Regions from separate parts of the Bacillus sp. PK6-025 genome, predicted to be linked through region 1. Evidence: riboswitches for the same ligand, from Rfam matches in the RefSeq annotation. Region 1 holds a riboswitch; the other holds the start of a gene.
The links. Region 1 has a riboswitch for lysine ahead of M1D67_RS15680 (aspartate kinase). Riboswitches for the same ligand answer to the same signal wherever they lie in the genome.

Region 1 (5,069 bases):
TCTTTATGATTGCATTTATTTTGCTCCCCATTCTTACTACAAAAATGGCCGTCCATTTTTATAATGAATCAAAAACAAATTCTATTGAAATAGAAGATATAATGCCTTGGCTGGAACAAAACATTCTAAATCAGCCGGAAAATTGGAACAAAAAAGAGTGGCAAAAACAAATACATCATAAAACTGATGAGCTTCATATAGGGATACGCTTGCTAAACAAAGATCAAAAAGTCTTATTTTCAACAGTAGAAAAACCAGATAATCATCAGATTACAAAAATAGAGCAAACAGCAGACTACTCAGTTGGGAATACAAACTATCTTCTTGAAGAATATTATGTATATCAGAACAAAAAACTCGCAGGCATTTTATATGTTCAAGATAAAAGGCCTGCACTCCATGCTTTCAATGGTCCAGAAAACAGTTTTCTAGAACAGTATGGAGGCTTATTCATCGCATTATTTGTTTTCCTAATGCTTTTGGCGACAGCTGCATGGTTTATGAATAAACAAGTATTAATTCCGTTGACTGCACTGGAGAAAACATCACAGCTCATTTCAAAGCAGGATTTCAATTTTTCTCTTCCTTCTTCACGTGTTACAGAAATTCATGAAGTATCAAACGGATTTAAGTCTATGCAGCTGCAGCTAAAGAAATCATTAGCCAAACAACAATCACTTGAAAACGAAAGAAAACTGTTTATTGCTTCTATCGTGCATGATTTACGAACACCAATATTTACAATCCGGGGATATCTAGAAATCATAGAAAAGCAATTACACCAAGCCCCTGAAAAAGTAAAGAAATATATTGTAACATGCAGAAATAAAGCGGATATGCTGAATCATTTAGTGTCAGACCTATTCTCGTATACGAAGCTAGAATTTTACAAAGAAAAACCAAGTGTAGAGTTTGTAAACCTAAACCGCTTACTTGACGATTACCTGAACGATTACTCAGCAATATTAGAAGAAAAGGGAATTCATCTCATAAAATCAATTCCTGAAGGTGATACATATGTTTATGCAGATCCCGAGCTTTTTTCCAGAGCTTTTTACAACATAATAGACAATGCCATAAGATTTTCTTTTAAAAACAGCGACATCTACGTTTCACTGTTCGAAGAGAAAAAATACGCTGTCATTGCCATTCGGGATAAAGGAAAGGGGTTGCACGAGTCCGAGTTAGACCAGATATTTACGCCGCTTTACAGAGGAGAAACCTCTCGCAATCGAAAAACAGGAGGAGCCGGATTGGGCTTAGCCATAAGCAAGGAGATTTTAGAAGTGCATGGAGGTAAAATCACTGCAGAAAACCATAACAAACAAGGTGCCGTTTTTAAATTATATTTGCCATTACCTAATGGATCATGATTAATCATCATACTTTTTTTGATCGCTTGTTTTAGATGATATAGAAAAAGCAATAAAGAAATCGCTCATCATACAATAAAAGCACATAGCTTGAATATGAAAAAAGGACCCATACATCAAGTAGAAACCAAAACAGCCAACCAATAGCTGAAAAGTAACATTTTATTTTTCGGCCTATTATTTATATCAAAAAGGAATAAAATTTGGCCTCTGGCTGATTCGGTATTACAAACATCGCAACCGTATTGGGCTATGTTTAATCAAATTTATTTCGCACAAAGTGTCATAGGCGGGGACCGCGGATATATTTTACGAAGAAGCACCGTAAAATCGCTCTGTGTTATTATCAATCGTCTCCCGACTACTGGAGCCATTCCACAACAAACAATGGATAAAAGCTTATCAGAGCGGAAAACAGCGATATGATTGAGCTCCCTAAGGAAAAATATTCATCTTCATTTTCGCGGATTTCCCGCCTTATTCGACTTTGCATTAGCCCTTACTAACTCTGATTACATACCATTCTCCTCCTGCTAGCAAATTGCAGGATGTTTAATTCGCAGCTATGCTTATTTTCGACAGTTCAAAAGCATCATGCAGCGCTTCGACGGCTTTCACCATATCGCCTTCGCTAACGACAGTCGAAACTTTGATTTCGGATGTGCTGACCATTTTGACCTGGATGTTTTTTTCCGCCAGCACAGCGAACATTTCCGCTGCTACTCCCGGGTTGGAGATCATGCCTGAACCGACGATCGAGACTTTGGCCAGCCTGTTTTCCGTTTCAATCTGTTCATAGTCGAGCGCGTCTTTGTATTCTTCGAGAACTTCGACCGTCCGTTTTAAGTCTTCCGTTTTCACGGAGAAAGAAATCGACGTTTGGCTTGTGCTTGTCACCGATTGAATGATGATGTCAACGTTGATGTTCTGTTTAGCGAGCGTTGTAAAAATCGTTGACAGCGTCGTCAAGCCGCTCGCCAGGCCGCATACAGTCACACGTGTGATCTGATCTTCAAATGCAATGCCTCTTACGATTAAATTCTGTTCCATTGATGATTCCTCCTCGATTAATGTGCCCGCTTCTTTCTCGGTGCTTGAACGGACTTCCAAAGGCACCTGATAGTTTTTCGCAAATTCAACAGCTCTCGGATGCAGGACGCCTGCTCCAAGATTGGCAAGCTCAAGCATTTCATCGTAGGAGATTCCGGCCAGCTTCCGCGCTGTTTTCACATAGCGGGGATCGGTTGTGAAAACCCCCGGTACATCGGTGTAAATGTCGCATTTATCGGCTTTCAGGGCAGCTGCGAGGGCAACGGCTGTCGTATCTGATCCGCCTCTGCCGAGCGTTGTGATTTCACCTTCCGCTGTCGTCCCTTGGAATCCGGCGACAACTGCGATTTTCCCTTCATTCAGACGCTCTTTCAGCTTGCCTGTATCAATGTTCGTAATTCTTGCGTTGCCGTGAATATTTTCGGTTTCGATGCCGGCCTGCCAGCCTGTATAGGAAACCGCATCATACCCCTTGTTCTGCAAAGCCATTGTCAACAGCGAAATTGTTACCTGTTCTCCTGTTGTCAGCAGCATATCCATTTCCCTGCTGCTCGGCTGTTCGGTAATTTCCTTAGCAAGCGCGACGAGGGAATCCGTCGATTTGCCCATCGCTGAAACGACGACGACAACATCATGACCGCGCTGTTTTTCTTCGATGACGCGGTTTGCGACATTCAATATTTTTTCCACTGATCCTACTGAAGTTCCGCCAAATTTTTGGACGATGAGACCCATCAAATACCACCCTTTTTGTTTTCGTTCGTGCTTGTTTATGTATGAAGAGGAAAACTTGACCGGCGGGCTGTACGTTTTTTCGTACAAAAAAAGCAATGAGAGAAATTCCCTCATTGCTTTAACCAACAAAAATGCCGATGATTTTAACAACGAGATAGCCCTCCAAGAAATGATTTCTTGACAGCCTTACATTTATTCAATGTAAAGCCAGCAGGAAAAACGAATGGATTTTTTCCCCGCTTCGGCGACGCTCCCCTTTCAGCTTTTTTCATCGGAATCCATCTTCCTCATCAAGCCTACTCTTGAAGTTCGCACCTCTATCTTCACCATATCACACGATCTTATTATGAAATTAGTACAAATTCTATCAGATTCTTTTTAAAAGTTCAACATTATTTTTTCAAAGCCTCTTCAATCAGCTGCGCCGTCTTCAGGGGGATGCCGAGCTTGCGGATATCTTCGGCGCTCGCTTCCTTCATTTTCTTAACGGAACCGAAATGTTTTAACAGCAGTTTTTTCCGCTGTTCGCCGACGCCCGGTATGCCGTCGAGCACCGATTGAAATGCGCTTTTTCCCCTGAGCTGCCTGTGGAAGCTGATCGCAAACCTGTGCACTTCATCCTGAATGCGCTGAAGCAGGTAAAATTCCTGGCTGTTCCGCTCAAGCTGGACGATCTCAAGGGGGTCGCCGATCAAAAGGTTGGAAGTTCTGTGTTTATCATCTTTCACCAGACCGGCAACAGGGACATCGAGCCCCAATTCATTTTCCAAAACGTCAAGGGCGGCAGACACCTGGCCTTTTCCGCCGTCGATCAATACTAAATCAGGCAGCGGCAGATTCTCTTTCAGCACCCTTGTATATCTTCTTCTGATGACTTCGCGCATTGACCCGTAGTCGTCAGGGCCTTCAACCGTCTTAATCTTATATTTGCGGTACTCTTTTTTATGCGGTTTTCCGTCGAGAAAGACGACCATCGCCGAAACGGGGTCCGTTCCTTGAATATTTGAATTATCAAACGCTTCAATTCGGTACGGCGTGTAGATGCCCAGTGCTTTGCCGAGCTTTTCAATCGCGCCGATCGTCCGCTCTTCGTCCCGTTCAATGAGCGAAAACTTCTCTTTCAAAGCGAGCTTTGCATTTTTATGGGCAAGGAGCAGCAGGTCTTTCTTCGCTCCCCTTTTCGGCTGGCGCACGTTCACGTCCAAAAGCTCCTCAATCATGTCCTTATCGACGCTGTCTGGAACTAAAATTTCCCTTGGGAGGAAATGGTTGTTTTTCGAGTAAAATTGCCCGATGAACGTCAAAAACTCCTCGTCTGCTTCCCTGTATAAAGGAAACATGCTGACATCTCTTTCAATCAATTTGCCCTGCCTGATAAAGAAGACCTGGACGCACATCCAGCCCTTGTCATACGAATAGGCAAATACATCGCGGTCAACCATGTCATTCAGCATCATTTTCTGTTTTTCCATCGTTGACTCGATATGGGCCATTTGATCGCGGAATTCTTTCGCCCGTTCGAACTGCAGGTTTTCCGAGGCTTCGAGCATTTTTGCTTCAAGTTCTTTCTTGACTTCATTGTATCCGCCCTTTAAAAAGCGGGTGATTTCTTCTGTGAGCTGTCGGTTTGTCTCCTCAGACACATCATATACGCATGGCGCCAGACATTGTCCGAGATGATAGTACAAACAGACGCGGTCCGGCAGTTTGGCGCACTTTCTGAGCGGATAGAGGCGGTCCAGCAGCTTTTTTGTTTCCCTCGCAGCCTGGACATTGGGATACGGCCCGAAATAGCGGCCTTTGTCTTTTTTGACCTTCCTCGTGACAATCAGCTTCGGATGCCGCTCGTTCGTGATTTTAATAAACGGGTAGCTTTTATCATCTTTCAGCATCACGTTATATTTCGGGTCG
Region 2 (5,069 bases), 490 kb from region 1:
CCCTGTTCCAGAATTTTTTATGGTTGGCGTGGAAAACCGATGTTCTGTAATCGTGGTTTGCCAGTGTTTTATACATCGAATTGTACGCATTTTCGCTCTTCGTAAAAAACACCGAACCGCTCAGAGACGGATAGAGCGAATTGGCGACAATGAATTCCGAATCGGACGTTTTTCCCTGTTCGGTCTGCTGATAAAAATGGTCGAAATAATAGCTTTTTTGAATGAATTTGTTTAAGAACGGTGTGATTTCCTGGCCGTTCACCTTTTCATTAATGACAAATGTCTGAGTGGATTCAAGCGTTACAAAGATGACGTTTCGTCCTTCGGCAATCCCGAACATATCTTGGTTCGGTTTGCTGTAGTCAGCGTTTGTGTAGTTCTCGATCGTTGCCAGGCTGTTTTCATCAGCGACCGCTTTTTGTGTCAAATTAAAAGTCTGTGAAATGCCGTCCAACAGATGAAACTGATATAAGCCGATGTTTTTTACAAGCACTTCCCTGTCGTAGGAGTAGCTTAAAAACTTCGGCTGATCCAGCTCCGACAGGGCGAGATTAAACAGTACCGTGCCGGCAGCTGCCGCGTAGTAGATCTTAACGGATTTAGCGGAAAGCTTTTTGCCGGTTCTTGTGCGCGTTTTTGCCAGCCAGACCAAAAGAGCCAAATCCAGAAAAAGCGCGATGAAAACCGGATTGAACAGCTCCTGAAAACTGCTCCCAAGCCCCCCGAGATTTTTTGCCTGGAACAGGACGGGAACAGTGATGAAATCGATGTAGAAACCATAGAAAATACTGTTTGCAATCAAGATGCCCGTCAGGACGACATTAGCCCCGATTAAATAGAGGCGCTGCGTTTTTTCGCGAAAAAAGAGGCTGATGCCGAGTACAGGGATGAGAAAGCTAAGCGGGTTGATAAACAGGATCAATTCCTGAAGTGCGTTGTCGATTTGTAAATTAAAGCCCAGCTTGTAGATGAAGTACGTTTTCATCCACATAAAAAATATGGATAGGCATAAAAACCACTGCTTTTTAAAAAATTGTTCTTTCATATAAATAGCTCCTCACATATAATCCCCGCAGGTAAACAACACCAAGATAAAACGACTGAACAAAGCATAATACAGCAATCGGTCAAACCGTCCCTTTCGTCAGGCGATCAAGTTCGCAATAAAATAGCACGAAACAACGGTGAGCACAGTCAGAACGCCTTGTTCCGCCTTCCCGCCGGTTTTAATATAAAGGGGCAGCCGAACCTTAATGGCGGACGGAAAGAAAAGTTTGATGCCGTTTACAGTCCCGGCATCAAGGAGCAGATGGCTCGCCATTCCGGCCATCAATCCGACAAAAATGCTCTGATCTGTAAAATATAAATGTGCCGCAAATGCCGTGATGAGCAAAAAGAGCAGGCTGTGTGTAAACGTCCTGTGCCCGAAGACAGAACTGACCACTGCTGATAAAATCGGTAGCCTTCTGCCGATCTTGCTCTTTGTATGGCAAATATCCGGAATCAATGCTCCGATAACGCCCGAAGCTGTCATGAACACTGGATCATATCCGTAAAAATAAGCAGCAGCCGTGCAAGAAGCGACCCCTCCCATGATGTGTGTTTTTCCTGTCATATCGCTTCTCCTTTAAGACCTATAACAATTTCCTAATGAAAACTATATCAAGAGTTCTGGCGGCCTTCAAGACAGATGGTGGCAACTTGTCAGGCAAAAAACGCATTTTCCTGAGGCAATCAGCATGTTTACATCTAGAATATGGTGTTTTCAGTTAAAAAACACATTCAAGGTTCTGCATAATTTTAAAGTGATAAGCCAAATTAAAATTGTACCACATTTTTAAAGAGGTGATTCATTTGGGTATTTTCTTCAATAAAGATAGAGGAAATAAGGAAAAGGACCAAAACGCCGTTCGGGGGGCGCTTGAAGATGCAGGACAAGCGCTGAAAGGAGACCCTTTGCAAGAGGCGGTCAACAAAAAGAAAAACAACCGATAAATGACAGATGGAAGCGCCGTCTTCCATTCTGCAGAAGGCTGCCGAAACAGGCGGCCTTTTGGCGCGGCTGTCCGTTTTTCCATCACTTCCCTTTGACAGATTAAAATTTCTCTGGTAACCTCTTTTCAGAATATGTGATAAATCCTCACTCTTAACTCTTAGTGAGGTAGAGGTTGCGCGGATGATGAGTCGCATGTGTGAGGCTGATGGGGCCGATGATCATATGCAAAAGGCATCAGCGCCGAAGCATAAGGAAGCCATTCATTCTTTATGCTGGGTCTGCATTGAATAAGTGCAGGACTGCCGCGGGTTTCCCCGCGGAGGGCTATCCGGAGATCAAGAGTGTATGTTTAACCAAAGCATGGACTTTTGTTCATGCTTTTTTTATTTTGAATGATCTCACGGTCTGGTCCGGCATATTTTTTATAAAATGCTCGGAGGTTATATCTTATGGAACAGACAAAAAAATGGGGCTTCTGGCTTCTTACCGCTTTTGTTGTCGGCAATATGGTCGGCTCAGGGATTTTTATGCTCCCCAGCACACTCGCCCAGACGGCAAGCCCGTTCGGCGTAACGGCGGCATGGCTGGTGACGGGTGCGGGGGTGCTGATGATCGCCCTTGTATTCGGTCATTTATCGATTCGCCGCCCGGATCTTAAAGCAGGTCCGCAAAGCTATGCAAGAGCTTTATTCTCAGACCCTAAAAAAGGGAATGCGGCAGGTTTTACAATGGTATGGGGGTATTGGGTGGCAAGCTGGATCAGCAACGTGGCCATCATTACAAGCCTTGCAGGCTATTTGACGACTTTCCTGCCGATCTTAACTGACGGACGCGAGCTGATTGAACTCGGCGGCCACCCCGTTACACTCGGCCAGCTCTTGACATTTATCGTATGTACAATTTTGTTATGGGGGACGCATTTCATCTTAGTCTCCAGCATAAATGGAGCGGGCAAACTGAACTTTTTAGCAACTTTTTCAAAAGTGCTTGGGTTTGTCCTGTTTATTGTTGCAGGTTTGTTCGTTTTTCAGACGGCTTTATTCGAATCATTTTATTTTCCAATCGAATCAGAAGGCAAAAGTATTGGGCTGGGCGGACAGGTTCACAATGCGGCGATTTCAACGCTGTGGGCGTTTGTCGGCATCGAGTCTGCGGTAATCTTATCAGGGCGCGCATCATCCCAGCGCGATGTCAAACGCGCGACGATTACCGGACTGTTAATTGCGCTCGGCATTTATATGGTCATTACTTTAATAACGATGGGCGTCATCCCGCACGATCAGCTCCAAGCATCGGATAAACCGTTCGTTGATGTGCTGCACGTGATCATCGGCAGCTTTGGCAGCGTAATTATGGCGGTCTTGGCAATCGTTTCTTTGTTCGGATCGATGCTCGGCTGGATTTTAATCGGCGCAGAGGTTCCGTATCAGGCGGCAAAGGCCGGTGATTTTCCTGCTTTCTTTGCGAAAACGAACAAAAAGGGAAGCCCGGTTAATTCATTGATCGTCACAAACGTGATGTCGCAGATCTTTATTTTCTCAACGGTTTCGGGAACGATCAGCGAGGCCTTTACGTTTTTAACAACGTCGGCGACGCTCGCTTACCTTGTGCCTTATCTTGTGGCGGCTGTTTTCAGCTTGAAGCTCATCCTCAAAGGGGAGACATACGGCGAACTGAAAGGTTCAAGAACAGGGGACGGCATCATCGCTTTGGCTGCTCTGGTGTATTCTTTATGGGTCATCGTTTCAGGTACGTCTGACTTAACCACCTTTATCTTGGGAATCGGGCTGTTTTTCGTCGGTCTTGCGATCTACCCGTTCGTCTACAAAAAGTTCAAAAATAATCAAGTGTGATAAAGTTCTTTGCCAGCCGGGTCTTTTAGCAGAAGATCGGCTGGCTTTTTGATTCCCGCCGAAATTTTTGATTAAAATTTCCGCTTAGGCCTGTTATACTATAAAATGAAAATGATAATCGTTATCGGTTAAAAAGATCGAAAGGAATGGCATCGAGTGAGCTCTTACAAAAACATACATCGTATCAACAGCGCGGATGGCCCTGATGGAGAACAGAAACCGATCAGCCGTCCGCTCGGAGCTGTTTTTGTCCTGGCCGGCGGAATCATGCTACTGCTGTTTGGCGCCGCATTATCGATTGCGCTCGGTGCGGCTGATATAAAGCTTGGAACGGTTTGGGACGCCATTTTTCATTTTGATGCGAAAAATACGGCCCATCAAATTATTCAGGAACTCAGACTGCCAAGGACGGTAAGTGCGGCTCTTGTGGGCGCCTGCTTGGCGGTTTCCGGAGCCGTGATGCAGGGGATGACGAGAAACCCTCTCGCATCGCCGGAAATTATGAGCGTCACGCACGGGTCAGCTTTCGCAATTGCTGTCGCGTTTGCTTTTTTTCCGGGAACCTCATCGGTCGGGCTGATGATCTGGTCGTTTGCCGGCGCGGGTCTCGGAGCGGGACTCGTTTTTGCGATCGGAATGTTTTCAAAAGGCGGTCTTACGCCTGTAAAGCTGGCTTTGGCCGGTACGGCTGTCGGCACGTTTCTGAGCGCTCTTTCTACGAGCATTGCGATCCATTTTGATGTGGCGCGCGACGTCAGTTTTTGGTATGCCGGAGGTGTCGCTGGCACGAAATGGCTCAGCATTCAGTTGTTGGTTCCGTCGGCAGCGCTCGGTTTGGCCGTCGTTTTTGTCATCGCCCGTTCCATTACGGTTCTAAGTTTGGGAGAGGAGCTGGCGAAAGGGCTCGGGCAATATACGAAGACGGTGAAAGCGATCGGAATCGTGTCGGTTGTTCTGCTGACGGGTGCCGCTGTGTCCGTTGCCGGGGCAATCGGTTTTATCGGATTGATCATTCCGCATATTACCCGCTTTCTGGTCGGGGTTGATTACCGCTGGATCATTCCATGCTCAGCGGTGCTTGGCGCCGTCCTGCTGATCTATGCGGATATTGCGGCAAGGCTGGTCAATCCGCCGTTCGAAACACCTGTCGGAGCAGTCACGGCGCTTGTCGGCGTACCATTCTTTCTCTATCTGGCCCGCAGGGAAAGGAGTGGACTGTA

Region 2: linked by a shared signal. The riboswitch ahead of M1D67_RS18280 (amino acid permease) and the one ahead of M1D67_RS15680 (aspartate kinase) in region 1 are both predicted to bind lysine.

The regions. Positions count from the first base shown of each region.
Region 1 covers NZ_CP096509.1:3,058,346-3,063,414, forward strand. Annotated here, with positions in the region: gene M1D67_RS15675 (sensor histidine kinase) at 1-1,373, shown strand, start outside; gene M1D67_RS15680 (aspartate kinase) at 1,926-3,158, opposite strand; lysine riboswitch at 3,306-3,486, opposite strand; gene uvrC (excinuclease ABC subunit UvrC) at 3,551-5,069, opposite strand, start outside.
Region 2 covers NZ_CP096509.1:3,551,783-3,556,851, reverse strand. Annotated here, with positions in the region: gene M1D67_RS18295 (LTA synthase family protein) at 1-1,045, opposite strand, end outside; gene M1D67_RS18290 (metal-dependent hydrolase) at 1,145-1,615, opposite strand; gene sspJ (small acid-soluble spore protein SspJ) at 1,855-1,995, shown strand; lysine riboswitch at 2,155-2,331, shown strand; gene M1D67_RS18280 (amino acid permease) at 2,446-3,849, shown strand; gene M1D67_RS18275 (FecCD family ABC transporter permease) at 4,006-5,069, shown strand, end outside.